2 linked regions of the Microbulbifer sp. GL-2 genome follow. Each later gene encodes a partner of the first gene's protein in a complex. Links are inferred from orthologs where the notes say so. Each region holds a gene or a part of one and is shown on either strand. Other genes may lie near its edges.

Evidence for each region.
Region 2: the proteins of tig (region 1) and rpsG are in contact, whole or in part, in a crystal structure (PDB 3GTY), measured with the Thermotoga maritima proteins. The link is inferred for Microbulbifer sp. GL-2 from one-to-one orthologs. Residues at the interface, in WP_004081061.1 of Thermotoga maritima: Glu122, Val124, Val129, Leu130, Tyr133, Glu188, Gly259, Ile262, Tyr263, Glu266, Ser270, Glu273, Gln274, Glu277, Arg308, Gln311, Ile312, Ser315, Tyr316, Glu325, Arg329, Arg336, Leu363, Phe366, Trp367, Arg373, Leu377, Arg381, Leu384, Glu387; in WP_004081843.1 of Thermotoga maritima: Lys34, Lys52, Lys55, Glu59, Arg62, Gln63, Glu66, Asn67, Lys69, Val71, Arg95, Ala109, Lys110, Lys111, Gly112, Arg113, Pro114, Glu117, Glu121, Ile124, Ala125, Tyr127, Asn128, Asn129, Thr130, Gly131, Lys135, Asp139, Arg142, Met143.

Annotation. Positions count from the first base shown.
Region 1 is NZ_AP019807.1:3,306,922-3,309,854, reverse strand. It holds tig (trigger factor), read right to left. Parts: upstream 2,158-2,933; coding sequence 844-2,157; downstream 1-843. Other genes in the region: fadA (acetyl-CoA C-acyltransferase FadA), read right to left, coding at 2,615-2,933; clpP (ATP-dependent Clp endopeptidase proteolytic subunit ClpP), read right to left, coding at 17-658. UniProt on the Bacillus subtilis protein: Involved in protein export. Acts as a chaperone by maintaining the newly synthesized protein in an open conformation. Functions as a peptidyl-prolyl cis-trans isomerase.
Region 2 is NZ_AP019807.1:962,151-965,568, reverse strand. The notes cover bases 1-2,902. They hold rpsG (30S ribosomal protein S7), read left to right. Parts: upstream 1-1,167; coding sequence 1,168-1,638; downstream 1,639-2,902. Other genes in these bases: fusA (elongation factor G), read left to right, coding at 1,729-2,902; rpsL (30S ribosomal protein S12), read left to right, coding at 683-1,057; rpoC (DNA-directed RNA polymerase subunit beta'), read left to right, coding at 1-433. Also shown: more of fusA, read left to right, coding at 2,903-3,418.

The sequences.
Region 1 (2,933 bases):
TTTTTTCGTTGAAATTCTATTTTTGCAGTGCCTGGCGATGGGACATAACATCGTCCACCAAACCATACTCCTTGGCCTCATCGGCACTTAAAAAGTGGTCTCGCTCAGTATCCCGCTCAATATCACTGACCGGGCGGCCGGAGTGATGAGCCATCAGTTCATTGAGCCGATGGCGGATCTTCAGGATCTCCTGCGCCTGGATATGGATATCACTTGCCTGCCCCTGAGCTCCACCACTGGGCTGGTGGATCATCACCCGAGAATTTGGTGTGGCAAAGCGTTTACCTTGAGCACCTGCGGTTAGCAGGAAGGCACCCATGCTACACGCCTGACCGATACACATGGTGCTTACATCAGGCTTGATAAACTGCATGGTGTCATAAATTGACATGCCAGCAGTCACAGAGCCTCCCGGAGAGTTGATATACAGGTGGATATCCTTATCGGGGTTCTCAGCCTCCAGGAACAGCAGCTGAGCAACGACCAAGTTAGCCATATGGTCTTCAACTGGTCCAACCAGGAAAATAATCCGCTCTTTGAGCAGGCGGGAATAGATATCAAATGAACGCTCACCCCGGGCAGTTTGCTCCACCACCATGGGTACCAAACCGCTTGCTGAAGGATCGATCGAGGCTTGGGGATAATCAATTCGTGCCATAGGTACCATTGCTTCCTTTTGTGGCGTTTTCGGCAGCACAGCAAATAGGCGACTATCGCCCATGCTGAAAAATTCGTTTTCAGAGCTTAACCGGTCGGGCCAGATAAAGCCAGCCGGCAAAAAGGAAGGAGATGCTGCGACGCCCGACAAAGTCAGGCGCCAGCGCATTCTTGAGAGAGAGGGTATCAGCCCTGCTTCTGCGGCTTGATTACGTCGTCGTAGGTGCTTTCCACCTCTTCAACTTTCGCAGCGTTCAGTACGAAATCGACAACCTGATCTTCCAGTACCACAGACTCAACACCGGACAATAGTTCACGGTTGTTATAGTAATATTCAACCACTTCTTCCGGCTGCTGATAAGTGGATGCCAGCTCTTCAACCTTCGCTTTTACGCGGTCTGCATCTACAGACAGGTTATTCTGCTTAACAATCTCACCCACAACAAGACCCAACACTACACGACGCTTGGCCTGCTCTTCAAACATGGTATCTGGCAGCATTCGCTCGGCATCTTCAGCTTTAATCTGACCGCCGAACTGTTGAACCATTTGACCGCGCAGAGTGCGGACTTCGCCGGCAACCAGTGCGGACGGCAATTCAACCGGATGCTTTTCAAACAACTGGTCCATCACCTGGGTCTTAACTTTATTCAGAGCGGCATTTTTCAGTTCACGCTCCATATTGTTGCGAACTTCCTCGCGGAACTTCTCTTCACCGCCCTCTTGAACACCATAAGCTATGAAGAACTCTTCGTTCAGTTCAGGCAGCTCAGGTTTTTCAGAGGCAGTTACTTTAATATTGAAAGTTACCGCAGCACCACGCAGCTCTTCAGCTTGATAGTCTTCCGGGAAGGTCAGATCCAGGTCTTTTTCCTCACCGGGCTTCATACCCAGAATGCCATCCTCAAAACCGGGAATCATTTGGCCAGAACCGAGTACCAGCTGGTGGCCTTCTGCTTTACCACCCTCAAACTCTTCGCCGTCTTTGCGGCCTATGAAATCGATAACAACACGGTCACCCTTTTGCGCTTTGCGCTTGGTGTCTTTCCAGGAGGACTGCTGCTTGCGCAACACGTCAATCATGTTATTAACATCAGCATCCGTTACCGCGGCAACCGGGCGCTCTACGCTGATTTCTGCCAGTTCAGACAGCTCCACCTCAGGATAGACTTCAAAAGTGGCAACGTATTCCAGGTTTTCGCCAGCAGCTGTCTGCCTAGCTTCAATGCTGGGCTGACCCGCAGGCTTCAACTCTTCTTTCTGAACTGCGTCGGAAAAAGAGCGACTCATAACCTCGCCGAGCACTTCCTGACGGACACCGGCACCAAAGCGCTGACGCACAACTTTCAAGGGCACCTTACCCTTACGGAAGCCATTTACGCGAACAGTTTTGGCGGCCTGCTGGAGACGCTTGTCCACTTCTTTATCGACGATTTCCGCCGGCAAATTAACCGTTAAACGACGCTCCAGACCGGAAGTAGTTTCGATGGAAACCTGCATGTTTATCCTCGTGAGACTATCTCTTTTATCGCGCCGCAGCGCCAACGAATACCGGGCACCAGGAAATTACCGGCTGCCTCGTATGGCATAGCCACTTAAACTGCAAAGCAATTACCGGCCAGCGCCAAATACAAGGAGCCCGCACTCACCCCTCCAGGGTAAGTCATGCGGACTCCAAAGTTTTTAATTTGGTGGGGACGGGGAGACTCGAACTCCCACACCTTTCGGCACCAGAACCTAAATCTGGCGTGTCTACCAATTTCACCACGTCCCCAAAACCTTCTTTGCCGCTAACCCTTTGAAATGTAAAAGGTTTCAGCTCAAAACAAGAGCCCATTGCGACAAGGGGTGCAGATTGTGCCACAGCATTTTAAAGGCTTCAACATCTTGCCGAACAGAAATCTCACAAAATTAAAAAAGGCGCCACTTGGGCGCCTTTTTAACAGCCGGGGGAGCTTTATACCCGTTCTACGATCGTGGTGATACCCTGACCGAGCCCGATACACATGGTGGATGCACCCAGGCTGCCACCCTCATTTTGCATTACGCTCAGGAGAGTGCCCGTAATACGCACGCCGGAGCAGCCGAAGGGGTGCCCCAGGGCGATAGCGCCGCCGTATAGGTTGACCTTCTCATCCATCTGCTCGAGCAGATCGAGATCCTTCAGCACTGGCAATGCCTGAGCTGCAAACGCCTCATTCAGCTCAACTTTGTCAATATCACTGATAGTCAGGCCCGCCTTCTTAAGTGCCTTCTTGGTGGAAGGTACAGGGCCA
Region 2 (3,418 bases), 2.3 Mb from region 1 along the record:
GCTGCGCAAAGTGGAAATCACCGAAATGGGTGATTCCGGTTTCATTAAGGGCGACCAGGTTGAATACCAGCGCGTGATCGAAGAGAACGAGCAGCTGCGTGCCGAGAACAAGCAGCCTGCCCAGTTCGAGCGTCTGTTGCTGGGTATCACCAAGGCGTCTCTGGCCACCGAGTCCTTCCTGTCTGCAGCCTCCTTCCAGGAGACCACCCGCGTCCTGACCGAAGCGGCGGTAACCGGCAAGGAAGACAGCCTGCGCGGCCTGAAAGAAAACGTGGTTGTGGGTCGCCTGATCCCGGCGGGTACCGGTCTGGCCTACCATGCCGAGCGCAAGCGCAAGCGCAGCCTGCAGTTGGAAGAGAGCTTCGGCGAAGGGCCTTCCGCAGCAGAGGTGGAAGCTGCATTGACCGAGGCTCTGAAGTCCTCTGGCGAATAAGGCGTATACCCATCCCGTCCTTGTGGCGGGGTGGGGTATGCCCAGGCACTTCGGTGCCGAGTAAGATTGGCGACTGTCTGTGATGTAAGCACTTACTTCTGTCGCCGATTGACTAGGCGGGTTGTCGCTTATAGAATGCGGCCCCCGCTGATGTGGGGTGTTTCGTCCGACTTCCGGGTCGGCGTTACACACAGACGACAGGCCCTCACTGTTAGAGGTGGGGGCATTTTATTTTTGGAGTGATTTTTAATGGCAACGATCAACCAGTTGGTTCGTAAGCCGAGAAAACGCAAAGTCGAAAAAAGCGACGTTCCCGCCCTGCAGGCTAGCCCGCAGCGTCGTGGAGTTTGCACTCGTGTGTACACCACTACACCGAAGAAGCCGAACTCCGCACTGCGCAAGGTTTGCCGTGTGCGTCTCACCAATGGTTTCGAAGTAACTTCGTACATCGGTGGTGAAGGCCACAACCTGCAGGAGCACAGCGTGGTGCTGATTCGCGGCGGTCGTGTAAAAGACCTGCCGGGTGTGCGCTACCACACTGTACGCGGTGCACTTGACTGTGCCGGCGTAAACGACCGCAAGCAGGGCCGTTCTAAATACGGCGCCAAGCGTCCTAAAGGTTAATCACCTTTAACGATTTGCGTTTCGGTTTCCAACCGGAGTAAGGCTGAGCTCGCCGGATTGTAAAGTTTTACGGCGGCGTCTCAGATTAACCCTGAAGAGAGGCAATTCCTATGCCGAGAAGACGAGTAGTCGCTAAGCGCGAAGTACTGCCCGACCCCAAGTTCGGGAACGTCACACTGGCCAAGTTCATGAACCACGTCATGATCAGCGGCAAGAAATCAGTAGCAGAGCGTATCGTATACGGTGCCCTTGATACTATTTCTGAAAAATTGAACAAAGACCCGATCGAAGTATTTGAAGAGTCTTTGGAAAATATCGCGCCTATGGTGGAAGTAAAGTCCCGCCGTGTTGGTGGTGCGACTTATCAGGTGCCTGTAGAAGTGCGTCCCTCGCGCCGTACGGCTCTGGCAATGCGTTGGCTGGTAGAGTTCTCCCGTAAGCGCGGTGAGAAGTCCATGGCCCAGCGCCTGGCCAATGAAATGATTGATGCGGCTCAAAACAAGGGCGGCGCAGTCAAGAAGCGTGAAGATGTACACCGTATGGCGGAAGCCAACAAGGCGTTCTCTCACTACCGCTTCTAAGTCTGATGATTACCAACATCGGAAATTAATACCGAAAGGCAGCACGGAAATTTCCAGGCTGCCTTTTGCCGTTATATCGAGGATACAACTGTGGCACGTAAAACGCCTATCACACGTTACCGCAATATCGGTATCGTCGCCCACGTAGACGCTGGTAAAACTACCACTACAGAGCGCGTACTCTTCTACACCGGCTTGTCCCACAAAATTGGTGAGGTGCACGAAGGCGCCGCCACCATGGACTGGATGGAGCAGGAGCAAGAGCGTGGAATTACCATTACTTCCGCTGCAACGACCTGTTTCTGGGCTGGCATGCAGCAGCAGTTCGATCAGCACCGTGTAAACATTATTGACACTCCAGGACACGTTGACTTCACCATCGAAGTTGAGCGCTCCCTGCGTGTACTCGACGGTGCTGTTGTTGTGCTGTGTGGCTCCTCTGGTGTTCAGCCTCAAACTGAAACCGTTTGGCGTCAGGCGAACAAATACGAAGTACCGCGCATGGTATTCGTCAACAAGATGGACCGCGCCGGTGCTAACTTCCGCGGCGTAGTAAGCCAGCTTAAAGACCGCCTGAACGCAAACGCTGTCCCTCTGCAAATGACTATCGGTGCTGAGGACGAGTTTAAAGGCGTTGTCGACCTGGTGAAGATGAAGGCCATTCTGTGGAATGAAGCCGACCAGGGCATGACTTTCGAATACGCTGACATTCCCGCTGAGATGCAGGATGAGTGCGACGAGATGCGCGAGTACCTGGTAGAGGCTGCGGCCGAAGCCAGCGAAGAGCTGATGGAAAAGTACCTGGAAGAGGGTGAGCTGACCGAAGAAGAAATCAAGGCAGCAATCCGTCAGCTTACTCTGGCCAACGAAATCGTACCGGTTCTGGGCGGCTCTGCGTTCAAGAACAAGGGTGTACAGGCTGTGCTGGACGCAGTTATTGAATACCTGCCGGCGCCGACTGAAGTTAAGGCGATCGAAGGTACTCTGGAAGATGGCGAAACTGTTGAGAGCCGCGAAGCTGACGACAATGCACCGTTCGCTGCGCTGGCGTTCAAAATTGCTACCGATCCCTTCGTTGGTACCCTGACTTTCTTCCGCGTTTACTCCGGTAAGCTGGAGAGCGGTACTGCGGTGTACAACTCCGTAAAAATGAAGAAAGAACGTGTTGGTCGTATGGTGCAGATGCACTCTAACGACCGCCAGGAGATCAAAGAAGTACTGGCAGGTGATATTGCTGCCGCGATCGGCCTGAAAGATGTAACTACTGGTGACACCCTGTGTTCCGAGAGCAACAAGATTGTTCTGGAGCGTATGGAGTTCCCAGAGCCGGTAATCTCTGTAGCGGTTGAGCCTAAGTCCAAGCCGGACCAGGAAAAAATGGGTATCGCATTGGGCAAGTTGGCCCAGGAAGACCCGTCTTTCCGTGTGAAAACCGACGAAGAAACTGGCCAGACCATCATCTCCGGAATGGGTGAGTTGCACCTGGACATCATCGTTGACCGTATGCGCCGTGAATTCAGTGTTGAGGCGAACATCGGTAAGCCTCAGGTGGCCTACCGCGAGACCATTCGCAACACCTCTGAGATCGAAGGTAAGTTCGTTCGTCAGTCCGGTGGTCGTGGTCAGTACGGTCACGTATGGGTGAAGTTCGAGCCCGCAGAAGACGAGTCTCAGGAAGGTCTGGAATTCGTTAACGAAATTGTGGGCGGTGCGGTACCGAAGGAATATATTCCGGCGGTGCAGAAAGGTATCGAAGAGCAGATGAAGAACGGTGTTCTGG